Regions from separate parts of the Protofrankia sp. Cas8 genome, predicted to be linked through region 2. Evidence: riboswitches for the same ligand, from Rfam matches in the RefSeq annotation. Region 2 holds a riboswitch; the other holds the start of a gene.
What was found. A riboswitch is a leader RNA that binds a small molecule or an ion and turns the genes downstream of it on or off. The one in region 2 is predicted to bind cyclic di-AMP.
Positions count from the first base shown of each region.

Region 1 (5,403 bases), on a different contig from region 2:
CCGGCATTTGGGCCGGCATCGTCATGATCCGGTAGCTGCGCCGCGGGCCGGCCGACCCGCAACGCACGGGTCTTCTCCCGTAGGTCGGCGGCGAGTCTGCGGCCGTCAACGCTGCGTGCCCATTTCGCCGCACCGGCCAGCACCGGACGCCGTTCCCGGCCGGCGAGGACGACCGCGTCGATCTCGTCCTGACCGCCGGTTCCCCAGTAGGGCCCGATCGCCACGACGTCCGGCCCCAGCGAACCGGAGACCGCGAGCCGCCGCAGATGCTCCCGGAACGCCTCTTCCCAGGGCAGACCGAAATGGTCATCGAGGCTTGTGACCAGGACGGGCAGCAGAGCCTCCCCGAGACCGCGGTCGATCTCGGCACGGAACCGGGAAAGCACCCCGAGATAGAAGGCGAGGAAGTTGTCAGCGATGCGGTAGACCCGGCGCCGGCTGCGGGCGGTGTCGGTCACCGGCATGACCCGGTCGACGAGCCGCAGCTCGATGAGCCGGTCCAGGGTGCGGGCCGGCTCAGCCCGGATATGATCCTTGATCTCGTTGTACTGCGTGCGGCCCGCGGCGATGGCATGCAGCACCGCCGCCGGGTACTCACCGTGTTCCACCTCGGTTGCCAGCACGAGTTGTCCCTCGGTGAGCAGCGACGCCCCCGGCCGGCAGGCCAGTCGCCGCAGGTTGTCGGTGACGTCCGCGTTCTGGTCCCACCAGGACAGGTACAGCGGTACTCCGCCGACCAGCCCGTACACGAGGGCTCGGTTGGCCGGGGTGAGCTCGGGCAGCATCAGGGCGGCCTCGTGCGGGCGGAACGGATGCAGCGACAGTGACAGGTCGAACCGACCGTAGAGCGGCGCCCGTTGTTCCTGCAACGCGGTCATGTGCCGCACTGCCGACCCGCACAGCAGCAGTCGTAGCTGTGTCCTGCCCGCCACGCGGTCGAGAAAGGCCCGCAGCACTCCTGGGAGGTCCGGCGATGTCGCGACAATCTCTGGGAACTCGTCCAGGACGACGAGAAGCGGCTCGCGTTCCGCTGCCACCGCCAAGTCGTCCAAGGCGTCGTCCCAGTCGGAATACGGGCGCGTGAGCAGGTCCCGGAACCGTCCGGGGATGCCGGCCGCGACCTGGCGGGACAGCTGCGCCAGTTCTCCTGATGCGGCACGACCGGCACCCGTATGAAAGATCGACCGCCGTCCGTCGGCGAACCGGTGCAACAGGGCGGTTTTACCGACTCTGCGTCGTCCCCATATCACCGCTGGTCGTGGATGGGTCGAGGTCCACCAGCGCTCCAGCGCGGCAAGCTCCTCGACGCGATTGACGAACGCCATTCCGCCCCTGCTTACCTCGCACGCTACTTACATCACCTGTAACTTACCTCGGATGTCAGTAGGCCACCGGGCGGACAGCAGGGTGTCCCGGTCCCCGATCCAGGACGTCAGCAGGACGGTCGTGAGCGGCTCAGCTCTTAAGGCCCAGTACCTCGGCCGCTTCGGGATCGCTGTCGGCGAGGAAGTCCCGGCAGCGGGCGGCCTCCTCGGCCTCACCGATGGCGGCGGCGGCGCGACTGAGCGCCGCGAGCGCGCGTAGGAAGCCCTGGTTGGCCTCGTGGGACCACGGGATCGGCCCATGCCCGTGCCAGCCGGCGCGACGAAGCTGGTCCAAGCCGCGGTGGTATCCGGTCCGTGCGTAGGCGTAGGCCGTGACCGCCGCACCTGCCTCCAGGGCGCGCTCGGCCAGCATCGCCCAGGCGAGGCTTGAGTCCGGGAAGCGACCGGCGACCGTCTCCGCGGTCTCGCCGGCGTCGAGCGCTTTGGCGGCAGCCGGATCGAGAGTGAGTTTTGTCGGGGGCGGACCGTCAAGAAGATCCGGCCGTCCAGGGGAGGTCGTCATGGGGTCCATCCTGCCGGATCCCGGTTGCACTGTGCCGAGTGGGGATCGGTCAGAACAGGTTCTCACGCGGCGGACCCGGTGGGAGGGGGGTGGGCCATCGGGTCCGCCGCGGAATCAGGGTTCGAGGGCGAATCCACCTTCGAACAGTCATAGGATGTTACAGGATACGAACCTTTGGGATCACAGGGCGGACGGGCTGGTGACGGTGATGTCCCAGAGGTTCTTACCGACCACACCGGCCTGTCCGTCGTCGACCCGTGTCAGGTAGCTGTACAGCGATGCCAGGCCCTGGGACTCGCCGCCGAAGCGGCCGTCCACCTGCAGAATGAATTTCTTCTCGCGCATCGTGTTCTGCCAGACGTAGGCGTCAGCGCGCACCTCTCCGGCCAGAGCGGTGGAAAGCGTCGTACCGGTGAAGTTCGACGATTCCAGTTGCGCCTTCGCGCGGTCCAAGGTCATTGCGGGCTGTACCGGGGCGATCGCCTGCTGGACTGCCGCGACGTTGGGCACCGTTGCCGGCACCGTTGTCGGCACCTGCGGCGCCGGGCCGTTGTTGGTCAGGCCCATCTTGACCGAGCAGGACGGCCACGGGGACCAGCCGCGAGAGTTGTAGAGCTTGTGGGCTGCGTCGTCCTGCAGCGCCGGCGGGGCGTCACTGGGGAGGCCGGAATAGCCGAGACCGTGCCAGGTTCCGGCGTCGAACTGGTACGCGCCGTAGAACCCGTTACCGGTATTGATGTGATAGTTGCCGCCGGACTCACACTGGCGGAGTTTGGTGAAGTCGTCGGCGGTCGCGGCGCCTGCGGGACTGGCCGCGACGGCGAGACCACTGCCCACGAGTGCTGTGACAGCACCGGTGGTACGCAGGACCTTGACTGCGGTGGACGACTGTTGCGGGGCTCGGTGCCTGCCAACAGACGGCATGTGGGTCGGTCCTTCCCGTCGCCTACGAGGTGAGCTGTCGGGTGCGGGCTGGGAACATGCCCGGCCGGTGACGCCGATGAGCGTCGCCTGCTTTACCCCAAGGACACCGGTGGCCGGTATCCGGATGTGGTTCCCCCGATCCCGTCCGTGCGGCTTCGCGATAGGTCCTGCCGCGGCGGGCGGGGACGGGATTCGGCGTCCGTCCGCGCGGCCTCGCCGATCTGGCGAGTGGGGAGGACTCTAGCGAGCCTGGCCCTTTCGAAGCAAATCGGGGGTGTCGGATGAACTACACGGACCTGGCTTTCACCACCCGAATGGGCTACATGGCCCAAAGACAACACTCTACCCGGCGATTGGGGTGACCCCGATGGGGGGTCGTTTGTGCTGGCTTTTCGTAACACCGAGTGATCGGGCCGGTCGCCGTAGTGCTTTTCTGTTGTGTTTGTTGTCACGCAGGTGGGACCGACCCGACTCGTCCTCGCGGGGTCTATATCAGTTCGCGGCCGTCAGCTGCCGGCTGTTCAGCTGAAGGTGACCCCCCAGGTCTCCGGCCCACAGATTCCGTCGACCGCCAGGCCCTTGTCGGCCTGCAGGCGGCTGGCCGCGCCGGCCGACTCAGGTCCATACCGACCGTCAATTTGGATCTTGTAGCCAAGACTGTTCATCTGGTGCTGCCACGACCGAACGTCCGACCGCACCTGATCGACGAGGTCGGCGGTAAGGGGCATCGCATCAGCGGAGTTCGACGAGATGTCCGTGCTCACCGTGCGCCATTGCCAGCGCGAGGAACCGCTCCTGCCGTACGAGGGTGCCGGCGACGAGTCGGTGTCGGATGAGCTCGAGTCCGATGCGCTGGTGTCCGGTGCATCCCTGCTGCTGTCGGCGCCCGATGCGCCGGGACTTGCGGTGCCGGCCGGGTTGGTGCCGACTGGGCTGGTACCGACTGGGCTGGTACCGCCCCCGAGTTGGTCGGCGCCCATGCCCTTGCCGCAGGCAGGCCACTGGCCGAAGCCGGCGCGGGCGGCGAGCTTGATCGCGGCTGCATCCTGGGTGCCGGGGGCCGCGCTGCTGGGCAGGCCGGTGAAGCCCAGGCCCTGCCAGGTGCCCAGCGAGAACTGGTAAGCGCCGTAGTAGCCGTTGCCGCTGTTCGCCCCGTAGTCACCGCCGGACTCGCATTGGCGAAGCCCCTCCCAGGTCGTGGCGGCGCTGGCCGGTTGGGACATCGCGATGCCGCCACTGATCGCGGCGACCAGGGCCGGGGTCACCACCATGGCCCGGGTGCGGATCCGAGCCCGGCGAACTCCACGATGTCGGCCACGAGAACGTGTACTGGACATATTGGTAATGCCCTTCCCCACGCCTGCGAGGTGAGCTGTCGGATTCGGGCTGGGACTGCCCGGCCGCTTTCACGGCTTCACCCCGAGGACGCCCGATATCGACGTCCGAAAGTGGGTCCCCCGTTCCTGCCGCAAGTTTGGTTTTCGTCGAGCGAGGGCAGGATTCGGCGTGCCGCCCGACGTGTCCCCATCGTATCGACGGGCACGGCGCAGACCATAACCAGAATTGCTGGTGGCTGAACAAGCCGTGAATGCGGTTCGTGACTATGCGCACATCGCGCTGTCCACTCTTGCCGTTCCTCGAGATCGACTGCTAACGCGCGCATGCATGCGCTCAGCTTGCTTGCAGGCGGCCGAAGGAGGCGCGAAAAGCGATGTCGCGCCTCCTTCGGCCGGATGGGTCAGCTGGTCAGCGAATGCCCCGCCGAGCGTAGGTCTGCGCAGGCCTGCGCGACACGGGCGGCCATACCGGACTCGGCTGCCTTGCCGTAGCTGCGTGGGTCGTACTGCTTTTTCACACCTACTTCGCCGTCCACTTTCAGTACGCCGGCGTAGTTCTTGAAGACATGGTCGGCGATCGGCCGGGTGTATGCGTACTGGGTATCGGTGTCCACATTCATCTTGACAACGCCGTAGTCCAGCGTCTCGCGGATTTCGGCCAGGTCGGAACCACTACCGCCGTGAAACACCAGGTCGAAGGGCTTGGCGTCGACTGGCAGACCGAGCTGCTGCGCGACATACTGCTGCCCGTCCCGAAGGATGCCCGGACGGAGTTTCACATTGCCCGGCTTGTATACACCGTGCACATTTCCGAAGGTTGCGGCGAGCATGTAGCGGCCCCGTTCGCCGGTGCCGAGAACCTCGGCGGTGCGCCACATGTCCGTCGGCGTGGTGTAAAGTTTCTCGTCGATCGCACCGACGACACCGTCCTCCTCGCCGCCGACGACACCGATCTCCACCTCCAGGACGATCTTGGCCTGGTGGCATTCGATCAGGAGGCCGTCGGCAATTTTGAGATTCTCCTCCAGCTCGACTGCCGATCCATCCCACATATGTGAGTGGAACAGCGGATCCCGCCCTTCGCGGAGAACCCGGTCCTTGGAGATCGCAAGCAGGGGGCGCAGATAGGTGTCGAGTTTGTCCGCGGGGCAGTGGTCGGTGTGCAGGGCGATATTGACCGGATACGCTTTGGCGACATGGTGGGCGAACTCGGCGAGTGCTTGCGCGCCGAGGACCATGTTCTTCACCCGGGTGC
Region 1 covers NZ_CAUVXI010000041.1:25,654-31,056, forward strand. Annotated here, with positions in the region: gene U9977_RS08935 (ATP-binding protein) at 1-1,325, opposite strand, end outside; gene U9977_RS08940 (DUF3151 domain-containing protein) at 1,456-1,887, opposite strand; gene U9977_RS08945 (transglycosylase family protein) at 2,068-2,811, opposite strand; cyclic di-AMP (ydaO/yuaA leader) riboswitch at 2,817-2,981, opposite strand; gene U9977_RS08950 (transglycosylase family protein) at 3,333-4,082, opposite strand; cyclic di-AMP (ydaO/yuaA leader) riboswitch at 4,154-4,326, opposite strand; gene fbaA (class II fructose-bisphosphate aldolase) at 4,550-5,403, opposite strand, start outside.
Region 1: another riboswitch for cyclic di-AMP. It lies ahead of U9977_RS08950 (transglycosylase family protein); the one in region 2 lies ahead of U9977_RS00445 (C40 family peptidase).

Region 2 (14,210 bases):
ATCGTCCGTCATGTCGAGACCCTCGACGAGAGCCTGTACGGCGGTCATTGCGAGATGCTGTTCGACGGCTGCCTGGTGCCGCACGACGCGGTTCTCGGCGAGGTGGACAAGGGTTTCGACTATGCCCAGGTTCGCCTAGGGCCGGCGCGGACGACCCACTGCATGCGTTGGCTGGGGATCGCCGCCCGGGCCCAGGATATCGCCGTGGCCCGGGCGGCGGACCGGCGGCTGTTCGGTTCCCGGCTGGCGGAGCTGGGCATGGTCCAGGCGATGATCGCGGATAATGAGATTGATATCGCGGCGTCCCGCGGGCTGGTCCTGCAGGCATGCTGGGAACTCGACCAGGGTCGCTCCGGGGCTCAGTCGACCGCGGTGGCGAAGACGTTCACCGCCGAGGCCGTCTGGCGGGTCGTCGACCGTTCGCTGCAGATCTGTGGTTCCCTCGGTATCTCCGGGGATGTGCTGCTCTCGCGCTTCCTGCGCGAGGTCCGCCCGTTCCGTATCTATGACGGGCCGTCGGAGACCCACCGCTGGGCGATCGCCCGTCGTGTGGTCCGCCGTCACCTCGACAATCATGCGAGCGCGTCATGACGATCGTAGCGTCTGCCGGCTAGCGGCCATCCGGCCATCCGGCCATCCGGCCGGCTAGATGATTTTTCGAGGTTTGTGCGACGAAAGAGTCCTTGTCGATCGCACAAACCTCGAAAGATCGCGTAGGCGTCGGTTCACCGGCCTTTGATGTCGAGGAAATAGTCGAGAAGGCGCCAGGTCGTCCGGTCGACCACACCGGTGACTGCCACCGCCGGGTCGTTCAACCGGCAGAATTCCTGGAAATCACGGAACGCTTTCTCCGTCAGCGGGCCGAAGGCGCCGTCCGGGGAGAGCAGGCGATTATCGCCCTCCCGGCCCGTAGCGATGTTGAGCGCGTTCTGAGCGGTCGTGACCGGGTGGCGCAGATCCGGGAACACCCCTGACTTGCCCTGGTCGAGGGACCCGCGCGCGCTCGTCGGGAAGTAGGCGAACCGGTTCGGCGAATTCTGGGGGGCGAGCGGGAAGCGCGGGCCACCGCTGAACATCGACTGCCAGTTCACGCATCCGACGATGAGTATACCGCCGGCCAGCCAGGTTCTGCGTAGTACCTGATCGTTTCCGACGTTACCTTCGACCGTGGCAATATTATTGCCGGTGCGTTCGACGACCAGGCCATGGGCTCGCGCCCAGGACCAGATCGTGGTGACCGTACTTCGTGTGATTGTGGCCATCCCCGGCGTAGCCGACCTCCGCCAACGCATGCTCGACCAACTGTTGCACAGCCGTCATCGCTGACTCCTTTGCGGCGACGCCGTGTTGGCGGCCGGGGCCGATGGCAAGGATTCGACCAAAGACGGTGCCCGGGCCGCTGCCAGAACCCCTGCCAGATGAGACAAGACGTACCCCGTCGATTGGCCTGTTTGCTCATCGCTATCACCGTGCGTGTCCTCGCGGCCAGTGCATGTCAGTATTCTGCCGCCGAGCTCGACGCACGGTCGGCGGTCTTGATCCGATTCTTCTGACCGGCCGGTCGGATGATTAATACGCATAGTAGTCGACATGCGGCGAGATTCGCGGAAAATGGCCCTTGCGGTCACAGCGTGTAGTTCGCTACCGTGGCCGGGCTCTCAGCAACACCGGGCCGAACGCCGAGTTCTGCCCTCGGTCCGGTGTTCCCTTCTAGTAATCACCAGGGCAGCAGCGGGGGAACCAGGACTTGGCGGACGTCGCCCTTGTGGCGCAGTCCTCGGGGTGAAGTCGGCCGCGGATCTCCGCGCTGACCGGGCTTCCCGGCCCGAACCCGACAGCTAACCTCGCAGGCGTACGGGAAGGATCATTGTTGCCTGCATATCAGGCGTGTGCAGATTCTGCTGACGGGGTTCCGTCCGGACACGGTCGCCACCGTGCACCGACCGCCAGGTCCAGCTTCCGCCGCCGGTCCGCACGTGCGGTGGTTGCCGCCGCGGCCACCGGGACCGTCGCTCTGACCGCTTTTGCGGCCCCCGCACTGGCGAACGACGCCGGGGCTGACAGTCCGGCCGGCTCGACCACTGCCACCACTGCCACCACTGCCACCACTGCCACCGCGCAGACCTGGGCCGGTGACACCGCTGCCGGTGACGCCGGGACCACGCCCTCGGCGTCCGATTCGCCCTCGGCGTCCGACCCGGCGTCGGCTGCTGGTTCGGCGTCGGCTGCTGGTTCGGTGTCGGCCCAGACTGGCGGCCTCTCGGCACCGCCGGACAGTGCATCGTCGCAGCAGGACGGTTCCGCGGCGTCCACTGCCAGTCTCGGTGAGAAGATCGTCTATTTGGCATCGAAGCAGGCGGGCAAGCCATACGTGTGGGGCGCCCAGGGTCCGAACTCCTTTGATTGTTCCGGGCTTGTCCAGTACATCTACAAACAGCTCGGCCGGAGCGTGCCGCGGGTGACCGACGCCCAGTACGCGGCGTCGCAGAAGATATCGCGGGATGCCAAGCAACCCGGTGATCTCATTTTCTTCGGGCAGCCCGGAAACATCCATCACGTGGCGATTTACGCCGGGGCCGACATGATGTGGGCCGCTCCCCACAGCGGAACCGTCGTCCGGCTTCAGAAGATTTATTCCACGAGTTATCTCGTTGGTCGCCTGGGGTGACCTGGCTCGACTGTTAACAGACATGCGACCCGTCATGGCCGGGCTGCCGCGTGCCCCACCGTGGGCATTCCGCCAGCTTGGCTGTGACGGGTGCGTCCGCGCGGCGCCTATGAGCCGATCGACGATACTGAAGTGAGATATCTGATAATGACCAGGGGAAGGCACAGAAAGCAGTCCCAGTACAACCGCGGCGCGGTGGCTGCCACTGCCGGCGTCATCGGCGCGACGGCGGGAATGATGCTGACCGCGGGTCCGGCGAACGCGAGCCCCGCGGCGGCGTCCGGTGCCGGTACGGCGCCTGCGCCCGGCGCGAGTTCTGTCGCTGCGACACCTGTTCCCGACGCTTCCATCGCCGGTGCCGGCAGGAAGGCGGGACTTGGCGGTTGTGACGGGAAGCCGCTGCAGACCTGGGTCGCGGTCGCGCTGGCCGAGTCCGGCGGCAACGCGAACGCGCACAACCCCAATGGCGAGGATTCCCGGGGACTGTGGCAGATCAACATGCGGGCGCATGCGGGCTGGGTCGGCGGGGCAGATCTGTTCGATCCAGCCATCAACGCCCAGGCCGCCAAACGGGTGTGCGACATGCAGGGCATCGGAGCATGGAGTACGTACACCAACGGGTCCTACCGCGTGTACCTCGGGCGGGCTGCGGCAGCCGCCACCGAGGCAGCTGGTGATGGCGCGACAGGCACTTACCAGGCCGATCCCACCGGCCCAGGTGGTCCTACTGGGCCGGTCAGTACACCGGTTACACCGGTTACACCGGTCACTACGCCGGACCGGACCGCTGCGGCCGACGTGGCGCCGGCACGACGGGTCGCCGATCCGGTGCCCCGAGCGCGGGAAGTCCGCTACACCCACCGCGGGCGTCCCGGCGTGCGCCAGATTCAGCGAGCGCTGACCGGACGTGGCTACCCTGTCGTGGCGGACGGAAAGTTCGGGCCACATACCACAAATACGGTGAAGGCATACCAACGCCGGCACGGACTTGCGGCCGATGGCGTAGTCGGGGCGCGGACCCGCGCTGCGCTGTTCTCTTTCACCGCGTAGGTCCCATTACTGGATAGATCATCATATTCTGTCTGTATTGTCGCGGAGAGCAGCGGACTTCAGCGCATCCGTCGGGATGCATTTGAACGGCTTCGTGACCCACTGGCATGTCAGGAGCACAAATAATAACAAGGCTTTTCCAGGTAAATTATGCTGCGGTCGACATCGACCCCGTCTCCGTATTTTTGCATCATTCTGCGTTTGGCGGCAGGACCATCATGATTTCCGGTTGACTCCTGGTGTGGGTGGCATAGATTTATGCCTGTAAATGACATCTCGATGCGGAGGTGATCGAATGGAGCAGCAGCAGGCGCAGCAGGTGGAGCAGTATCTGCGGCAGAACTGGCAGGAGATCCGGCACCAGATTCTCGACCAGTTCGTCCAGGTCAGCACCGCTGATCTCGAAGCCGCTTCCAGCGTCAACGATCTCGTGCGGCGGATCGCGGACAGGTCGCATTACACCGAGCCCTACGTCGAGGCCCGCCTGCGGGAACTCGTCGGCGTCGCAGCGGGGGTCGGCCAGTCGGCGCAGGCCGAGGGCGGGGCCGAGCAGGCGACCGCCGAGGACCAGCGGAGCACCGAGGCCGCGGGCGAGGAGCAGGCCGAACCCCTCGGCGGATCACGGCAGGCATTCGGCGGATCGGAGCAGCCTGCGGATCCTGGGTGAGATCTGATTCCGGCTGGGATCGGCACGCGGCAGGACCGGGTCCGCGGTTATGCGGCACAGGCCGCGTCCGGAACATTTCGGGCGTGGCCGCCGCGGCCTGTGCCATCATGGTGCCCACACCGCGTTCCCACCGTGCCCCCAATCGTGCGGTCACGTGGACGACATGTCCGTCCTCGGGGCTATGCTGCTTTTCTGATCACTATAGTGACCTGTAAGGTCGCGAATAGCAGCAGACATTCGGGGGGCTTCGGTTGCAACGAGGCAGCCATCATCACCGCGTGACAGACGCGGCGGGCGTTGCTACGCGGCCTCCGCGTCGATACGAGCCGCAGTCCATCAGTTCCGATTTGTTCAAGCTCGGTTTGTTCATCGCCCGCATCCTCGTGCCCGGCCGAGTGGTCACTTCCGACGTCGCCGCCGACGCCGTCGACGGTGTGCTGGACCGCACCGGCGTGAATCTCGTGCGGGCCAGCCTCGCCGACGATCCGCGTGTTCGTCCGGCAGCGCTTGCCTGGTATCGCTACCTGCGATCCGGCGCGGGCTCGCATCCCACGACAGTGCCCCTTGATGACTGGCGCGATCGAAATTCCGCTCCTTCATCCACGCCCCTATTGCCGGGCACTCTTGATCCACGCCCTGTTTCCGGGTGTTTTTAGTCAACAGTGTTGACGGCCTTTTGCCGCCGATTGGATCTTGAGATCCGTACGGCAGGCGCATCCCGATCTCCGATCCGGTAGCATGTCATACGTTTCATCCCGTGATTAGGTGAGGATTGCCGCATGGACGTCGGGGATCAGGTTGGGGATCTGTCGGGTGTCGATGAGACGGGCGCGGTGCTGCACCTGGCCGGCCTGCTGGCCAAGGGTCCGCTGGTGGTCTTCTTCTACCCGGCGGCGATGACGTACGGCTGTACCAGGGAAAGCTGTCATTTCCGCGACCTGGCCGGTGAGTTCGCCGCGTTGGGCGCCGGCATCGTCGGGATCAGTGCCGACGACGTCGCCAAGCAGGCCGCGTTCAGCGCGAAGCATTCGCTCGGCTTTCCATTGGTCGCAGACACCGACCGCACGATCGCGCAGGCGTTTGGCGTCCGGCGCAAGGTGGGCCCGAACAAGCGCGCCACGTTCGTCCTGCGCACGGACGGCACGGTGCTTGCGCGCATCGACTCCGAGCTGTCCATGAGCCGGCACGCGGACACCGCACTGGCTGCGCTGCGCGCCGACGCCGCGTAAAGGGCCAAAGGCGAGGGGACCGGGCTATTCCGGGGATTCGGCGATGGCGGTGCGAGCGCTGGTGGCAGCGGTGGTGCGCAGCCTCACTTCCCGAAGAAAGAACGAAAGCGCGAAGGCGACGAGTCCGATCAGGATCGTCCACAGGTAGGCGCGGTCCATTCCATGGGTGAACGTCTGGCGCGGTCCTTCACGGGGGCCGTAGCGTTCGATGTCGCCGGCCAGATGCGAGCGCTGGTAGGCGATGATGATCGCGCCCAGACTGGAGGCGCCGACCGCGCCGCCGAGTGTCCGCAGGAACGTGACGGCAGAGGTAGCGGTGCCGAGATCACCGATGGCGACCCCGTTCTGCGTGGCCAGGACGGTGTTCTGGATGAACAGACCCAGGCCGAAGCCGGCGACGAACAGCATGGCGGAGAGAACCCAGCCGTTGGTGTCGACGCGGATGAGGGCGAACAGGGCCATGCCCGCAGTCATGACCCCGGTGCCGACGACGATGAAGATCTTGTATCGTCCCAGCTTCGTCACCAGCCGACCGGAACCGATCGAGGTGATGAGCATGCCTGCGAGTAGCGGCAGTAGCCGCAGGCCCGACAACGTGGGGCTGATGCCGCGCACCAACTGGAGGTACTGCGGCAGGAAGATGATCGCGCCGAACATGATCGCGCCGGTGACGAGTGACAGCGTGCTGGTCACGCGGAAGACCGCGTTGCGGAACAGCCGCAGGGGCAGTATCGGTTCGGCCACCCGCCGTTCCCAGCCGAGGAATCCGACGATGAGTGCGAGCCCGACGATGGCGAGGATCCAGATCGTCTCGGTGATCCGTGCCTGCTGCCCGGCGTCCTGCACGGCGATCAGGAACAGCGACACCCCGCTGACGAGCAGCAGGGCTCCGAAAATGTCCAGGCGAGCCCTACGCCGCACATAGTCGATCGTCAATACCCTGTGTATGACGATGAGCGTGATGACGCCGAGGGGGATGTTGATGTAGAACACCCAGCGCCAGGACGCCTGGTCGACCAGGAAGCCTCCGATCAGCGGGCCGAGGATGCTGGCGGCACCGAACACCGCGCCGAAGTAGCCCTGGTACCTGCCTCGTTCGCGGGGTGAGATGACATCGCCGATGATCGCGAGCGCCAGCGAGATCAGGCCGCCGGCACCTACGCCCTGCACACCTCTGAATATGATCAGCTGGAGCATGCTCTGGCTGAGGCCGGCCAGTGCCGATCCCAGCAGGAAGATTGCAATGGCGATCTGAAAGATCGTCTTTCTACCGTAGAGATCACCCAGTTTGCCGTAGAGCGGAGTGCTCGCCGTTGAGGTCAGCAGGTAGGAGGTCACGACCCAGCTGTAGAGGTCGGGCCGGTGGAAGTCCTGGCTGATCCGGGTCAGCGCAGTCGAGATGATCGTCTGGTCGAGGACCGCGAGTAGTACGCCGAGCATCAGCCCGGACATGATGGTCGTGATCTGCCGCTGTGAGTACGGGGTGGTGTCTGCACCCGGTGCCGACGCCGATCCCGGAGGTGGCGCCTCGATGGTGGCAGTCATGAAGCGCTGACCTTTCCGGCTGCGAGTAGCCCATATTTGTTGCCGCATACAAGTTTACCATGGCGATCCGTTCCGGAGCCGTCGCTGATCTGAACCGGGCGCCCTATTGCCGGGCGCTCTGAGGATCACACTCGGCGGTACGGGCGACGCTGCTATGATCATTGCGGGAAGAGTGATGGCTGCGCCGCACGCGCCTGATCGTCGGCCCGCCCATCATCACCGATCCGGCCTGACCCCACCTGTCGGTGCACAAGGGATGCTGCCCATGGCTACGACCAGCCACCACACCACGCTCATCATCGGCGGGGGAAGTGCCGGAATTTCCGTCGCGGCCCGCCTGCGCCGCGCCGGTAGCGTCGACGTCGGCCTCATCGACCCGGCCGAAACCCACTACTACCAGCCGCTGTGGACCCTCGTCGGGGGCGGGTGCGCACCTCTTGCGAGCAGCGCCCGCCCGCAGGCCGGGGTCATGCCCGCTGGCGTCGCCTGGATCCGCGACCGCGCCGAGACGATCGACACCGACAATCAGATCGTCACCACCGGTGGCGGTGCGCGGATCGGCTATGACCATCTCGTCGTCTGTCCGGGAATCCAACTCGACTGGACGACGATTCCCGGGATGGGGGAGGCCGTCACCACACCGTGGGTGTCGAGTAACTACACCTACGACCTTGCACCCAAGACCTGGGAGATGATCCGCTCGCTGCGGTCGGGCACCGCGGTGTTCACGATGCCCGCAGGGCCGATCAAGTGCGGCGGCGCTCCCCAGAAGATCGCGTACCTGGCGTGCGACTTCTGGCGCCGGCACGGTGTCCTCGACGACATCCGGGTTGTACTCGTGCTGCCCACCCCCGCCCTGTTCGGCGTGCCGGAGTTCGCCGACGTGCTGGCGACGGTCGTGGCCCGCTATGGCATCGAGGTCCGCCTCAACAGCGAACTCACCGAGGTCGACCCCGAATCGCGCCGTGCGGTCGTCATCGACCATGCCACCGGCGTCACCGATGACATCGGCTATGACCTGATGCATCTCGTCCCCCCGCAGAGCGCACCAGACTGGATCAAGAAAAGTCCGTTGGCGGACCCGACCAGCCCGGCCGGGTATGTCAGTGTCGATAAGCACACGATGCAACACACTCGCTACCCCAACGTGTTCTCCCTCGGGGATGCCAGCAGCTCGCCCAATGCCAAGACCGGCGCGGCCATCCGCAAGCAGGCGCCCGTCGTCGTCGCGAACCTACTGTCGGTCATGAACGGCCAACCCGCCGCGCGACAGTACGACGGGTACGCCTCGTGTCCGCTGACCACTGCACGGAACAAGATGCTGCTGGCCGAGTTCGACTACACCATGCGTCCCCATCCGACGTTTCCTCCATGGTTGGTCAACGCCCAGCGGGAACGTCGCGACATGTGGTATCTCAAGCGCTACGGCCTGCCGCTGATGTACTGGAATCTGCTGCTCAAAGGCCGGGCCTGAAAAGGTCACACCGGCCAAAGGCCGCGCGAGGATGGCTTGTTCGCGCGGCCTTCGGCCTGAAAGGTCACACCGGCCAAAGGCCGCGCGAGGATGGTTTGTTCGCGCGGCCTTCGGCCTGACGGCTTCTAGCCCAGGGCGTCTCCGGGCTGGATGCCCGCGAGGAGTGCCCGGACCTCGGCTTCCTGGTAGCGGCGGTGCCCGCCGAGGGTACGGATCGAGGTCAGTTTCCCGGCCTTGGCCCAGCGGGTCACCGTCTTGGGGTCCACCCGGAACATGGTTGCCACCTCAGCAGGTGTCAGCAGAGGAGCGGATTGCGGTGTTCGTGTCGTTGCCACGCAGCCTCCCATCACAGAACGTCGATGTGTAATATACACACGGTTCTTCCTTCGAGGGCAATTCGGGCATGGCACGTCGGGGTCATGTGGTGACTAGTCCGGTCGCGTCGGCGGGGCGTGAGTTACTCTCAGTAATGATGCCTATTTTATAATCAACAGTGTTGACGACCTTTCGCTCGACATTTGATCTTCGATGGCAGCTGTCCCACAGGCGATCGGCGGTAATTGGTCGTTCGCCTTCGCCACCTCGACCCGTTGCTCATCGGCGTACGGATCGTCAGCGGGCGAGGTGCAGCGGTCCCCTGCCGTTTCGCCCCGTTCGGGTGGCGGCAACGGCAGAACTGGCCGGTGCCGTCGGGTCGTCGACCCGTCTTCGGGGGTGTTCTGCCGGGGGTGTTCTGCCGAGGGTGTCCAGTCGCCGGGCGGTCAGGTCGTCGGCGGCGTGGAAGGTGACGAGCTGCTGATCCGCCGGCGGAATGTTCATCGTCTCGCAGACCACGTTCAGCGCGCCGACGTCTGGATGGTGGAGGCGCCGGCTCGCTCCACATCGCTGGACGACGTCATGCCGGTTCCACCAGCCGTCGAATTCCGGACTCGCCGCGGACAGCTCGGCGACGAGGTAGCTGATGCGCGGTTCGCCTGGGCGACGTCCGAGTTGGGCTCGCAGGTTGGCCACCAGGTCGGTGGCGGTGTCCTCCCAGTCTGACCACCGTCGGCGCAGCGGCGGGTGCAGGAAGCTGAGCCAGACGATGTTGCGGATGTGTTCCGGCACCGTGGCGAAGTCGGTGAGGGTCGCCGCGGCTGCCGGATTCCAGGCGACGACGTCCATCGCCACCGTCAGGACGTAGGCGGGCATCGGATGCAGGACGTCGATGATCTCCCAGGTCCTGGCCCGCACCGTGCGAGTGTCCTGCGGGGTGACCGGAACCGCCAGTCCGGCCAGATAACACAGATGGCGATACTCGTCGGCGGTCAGCCGCAGACCCCGGCTGATCGCCGTCAGCACCTCGTACGAGGGGCGGCGGTCGCGGCCCTGCTCCAGACGCGTGTAGTAGTCGATGCTCACCCCGGACAGCGCGGCGACCTCCTCGCGGCGCAGACCGCTGGTCCGCCGAGCGCCGTGCGAGGGCAGGCCCACCTGGGCGGGCAGCAGACGGCCTCGACGTGAACGTAGGAAGGCACCCAGATCATGCACCCCATCCATGTCAGCAGTCTGCGCCGCGGGGTTCGCCGCAGCCAGGCCCCGCCGGGGCCAGGCTGTCGACCTGGTCCTGGCGGGGCCTTCACCACCTTCACCGCGGACGCAAGCGTCTGCGGCGAAGGCGCGTCCGTCCTGCGACGCGGCCAACGGATTTCGACAGCAGTACCCGGGAGGACCACCGTGACCACCACCGCATCCCCGACGGCAGAGCCGAACAGCGCCCGACTTCCGGCGCCGACCAGAGCGCTGCCCCTGCCACATGCGCTCGCCGACGCCCGGGTGCTCGTTATCGGCGGCAGCGTCGGCATCGGGCTCGCCGCCGCCGACCTGCTCGCCGGTATCGGCGCCGATGTCATCCTCGCGGCGCGGGACTCCGGCCGGCTCGCCACGGTCGCAGGCCAGCTCGCCGAACGGCATGACAGGAAGATCGATACCGGCGGCGTCGATGTCACCGACCCCGCCACGGTCGAAGCACTGTTTGCCTCCATCGGCACGGTCGATCACGTCTTCGTCTCCGCCGCCATGATGGCGACCGGTGTGATCGCCGAGGTCCCGGACCCCACCCGCGACGTCAACATCACGAGCAGGTTGTTCGGCGCACACCATGTCGCGCGCGCGGCCGCGCCCAGGATGCCCCCGGGCGGCTCGCTCACGTTCACCTCCGGAGTCTTCATCGACCGCCCGGCGCCGGGCGTCGCGCTGGGTGCGGCGTCGCTGGGAGCCATCGAGGCCTACACTCGCGCGCTCGCCGTGGAACTTCGTCCGTTGCGCGTCAACGCCGTGCGTCCGGGAAGCACCGACACGCCCTTGTTCCGCACCATGATCGGCGCGGCCGAAGGGCCGGCCGGACAGGCGGCTGTCGCTGCCGCCGGCGCGACGCTCCCCCTGGGCCGGGTGGCGACTGCGGCGGAGGTCGCCGCCGCCGCGCTGTTCTTCATGGCCAACAGCTACGTCACGGGCACGATCGTGACCGTGGACGGGGGCAGCACCATCGCCTGAACGGCTCGGCGGGCGCCGCTGGTGGCGCCCGTGCCCTGGCCCGACGACGTAGCCACCGGACACGGCCCGCTCCCCGCGGGCGGCAAAGAAGGCAGCCGGTGCTTTAGTGGTGCCGGCTGTCTGAGGTGGCCTGTCGGGATCATGCCGATTTCGACCGGCCACCGCATGTTCAGGTCAACGTATGTACCGGGGTCAACGCACTGGATGGGAGACGTGTGAGCAGCGCGGCCATGACGGGCACGTCGATGGGTCGGGTCAGCAGGAAACAGGTGCGGACGGTGACGGTTGGTGCCACGCTGGGTCTGGGGCTCCTGCTCGGTGGGTGCGGCGGCGAGTCAACGTCCGCCAGCGCGCCCGCGGCGTCGGCGTCGGTGGCCGGCGCGTCCGCAGCCGCCATACCCACCAACCTGCCGACCGACCTCGACCTGGCGCCGACGGCGTCCCCGGCGGCGACAGCGACCGCAGCTGCCACCGCGACCTCGGGAATCGCCGCTCTGCGGGGAACGGTTGTTCCCAAGCACTTCCCGTTCCCCAAGGGGTCGACGCCGACGGTCGTAGCGTCCGAGGGCCTCGGGGCGACCCTTGCGTTGAGCGGTGTGACCGGGGATGAGGCGATCCGCTACTACCGCCAGGCGATGCCCGCTGCCGGCTATACGTTCGAACACCAGGTCAAGTCCGACAGCACGACAGAGCTGACCTTCGTGGGATACAACCAGCGCGTCGAAGTCGCATCGAACGGTACCGGCGCCGCCCAGACCGTGACTGTGGTCTTCGGTCCCCAGTGATCGGGTGACGTGACCGATCGCCGCGATGCCCGCGGCCGTCGCGGTCAGCCGAGCCGTCAGCGGTCAGCCGAGCCGTGAGCCGCACAGTGGCGTGGGCGGGACGAGCTGGAAGCGTTTCCCGTCCGAACTGACCTGAAGGAAGGTGTAGCAACGGTTGAGTTGACCGAAACCGGCGGTGAAGTCCACGGGAGCGGGCAGCAGTCCGTGCGCGTCATAGTCGTGCACCGCACGCAGGCCGGTGATGAACCGCTGGCGGGTGGGGCAGGGCCCGGCGTCGGCAAGTCCTCGAAGGAACATGTCCGCTGAGATCCAGCCGGAGAGCGCGGCCTGCTGGTTCGGTGGCTGAAGTTGTGGTGCGTAGTAGGGCACGGCCTGGAGAAATTCCCGATGTGCGGGTGTGTCGGATTCAAAGGGGGCGTAGTCGACGAAGAGGTAGACGCCGGCAAGGGTAGTTCCGAAGAGGCGCAGAACGTTCTGATCATAGCCGGTCGGGGAGAGGATGACCCGTAGGCCGGCCCGGGCGGCCCGGGCCGCCGCGACGACCTGGCCGAAGGACGCGGCGGTCACGGCACCGACGAGGACGTCCGCCCCGCTGTCCCTGATTCGTCCCCCGATGTCGGCGGCGTCGATGGGGCCGGTCACGTCGAGGGTCGCCACGACACGGATACCCGCTGACCGCAGGCTTGCGGTCAGTTCGGCGGCGACGCTCAGCGATGTAGCGGAGAAGGTCGCCTGGGCCACGACCGCGGTGTGACCGCCGTGAGCGGCGACGAAGTCCCCCCAGGTACTGATGGACGTGCCGTTGGCAATCAGGTTGGAGTAGCTGAACATGTTGTCATAGATCGTCCAGGGTGTTTCCAGGGACGTGCCGGTGACCGGTATCCCGCGGTCGTGCAGGAATGCAGCCGACCCGCTGGCCACCGAGGTGGACTCGATGATGCCGAAGACATCGTCGGTGTCGACCAGGCTGTGTGCCGCGGCGAGATTGGCAGTCGCTCGGGACTCGTCGTCGCGCCAGGTGTACACCACCTCGCGGCCGTTTATTCCACCCGCGTTGTTCGCGACGCCCAGCCGGGCGTCTACACCCGCGCGGAAGGGCAGGAACAGCGAGGCCGCGTTTCCGGTGTCGGGATACAGCATCCCCAACGTGATCTGGTCCTTGGTTACTCCAGGTTCTCGACAATCGGCGGCCGTGGATGATCTGATCGGTGTATTTTGGGCGTCGCAGGCGGGGATCACGAGTCCGCATGCGAGGTAAAGTCCGGCCACGGCTGTGGCCAGCCGCCTGTACCCGTACCGGTGGCGTGCGGCCAGCTTCGCAGCACGCGGTCCCGCGGCAATTCGCCTCACGCCACCACGCTAAGCGCTTACCGGCGTCAGCCGTGGTGATTAACACGAATGGCACCCCAGCGCTACACCATCCCTTGATCCATGCCCCTGTGGCCGGGCGCTCTCACGCGAAGTTGCACCGTCCACCGCTGCGGCCGAAGCCGGGACGGGCGACGTCGAAATCCAGGTGGTTGTCCGAACCGGTGATTTTACGAAGATCGTATATGCACTGGTGTCCGGTGGCGGTGTCGTCGACGGTGACCCGCTGTGACCCGGCGTACATTGCGCCGCTGGTCCAGTCGGCGCCGCCGCTGCTGTAAGTGACCGCAAAGGAGGAGATCGGGTATCCCGCGGACGAGCGCGCGTCGCCACCGAAGATCATGAACCTGATCTCGTTCTTGGCTGGCAGAGCCCCACCTCTGGTCACGTTACCGGTGATCTGGGCGGTACCCGGGTCCGCGAGGGTGGCGAGGGCGATGGTTCCCACATAGGCGGCGTAGGTCCAGCCGTTCGCCCGGTGGTTGAAGCTGTCGACGTAGAAACGGGAGTGCACGTACTCCTGGTCACGGGTGACGTCGGGGTAGAACTCCAGCGAGAGCCCGGCTGTGCGCGCGCCCCAGTCCGTCCGCAGCGAGCCGCCCCCGACCAGGTCCGGCTGCGTGTCGGGCATGAAGTAGCCGTGTGGGAAAAGAATGCCGTTGCCAGCGGCGAACCGCGTGTAGGTGGCGTAGCTTCCGCGGACCTCGCAGGCATTCACGAAGGTGTCACCGGTGCCCGTCCGCGGATCGAAGTGCTGGCACGGCAGATACGGCTGGGCGGTCGAGCCGAGAACGAGGTCCGCGCCCACCGCGCCCGAGATCGCGACCGGTTGCCCATTGCGGTCGGTGAAACCGCTGAACGGGATGGCGACCCCGAGGCCGCGGGAGGT
Region 2 covers NZ_CAUVXI010000001.1:89,861-104,070, forward strand. Annotated here, with positions in the region: gene U9977_RS00435 (acyl-CoA dehydrogenase family protein) at 1-591, shown strand, start outside; gene U9977_RS00440 (peptidoglycan-binding domain-containing protein) at 726-1,262, opposite strand; cyclic di-AMP (ydaO/yuaA leader) riboswitch at 1,709-1,867, shown strand; gene U9977_RS00445 (C40 family peptidase) at 1,982-2,668, shown strand; gene U9977_RS00450 (peptidoglycan-binding protein) at 2,816-3,718, shown strand; gene U9977_RS00455 (hypothetical protein) at 4,014-4,385, shown strand; gene U9977_RS00460 (hypothetical protein) at 4,664-5,041, shown strand; gene U9977_RS00465 (peroxiredoxin) at 5,165-5,614, shown strand; gene U9977_RS00470 (MDR family MFS transporter) at 5,639-7,159, opposite strand; gene U9977_RS00475 (FAD/NAD(P)-binding oxidoreductase) at 7,425-8,633, shown strand; gene U9977_RS00480 (BldC family transcriptional regulator) at 8,759-8,980, opposite strand; gene U9977_RS00485 (helix-turn-helix transcriptional regulator) at 9,246-10,172, opposite strand; gene U9977_RS00490 (SDR family oxidoreductase) at 10,350-11,168, shown strand; gene U9977_RS00495 (hypothetical protein) at 11,399-11,953, shown strand; gene U9977_RS00500 (ABC transporter substrate-binding protein) at 12,017-13,303, opposite strand; gene U9977_RS00505 (hypothetical protein) at 13,407-14,210, opposite strand, start outside.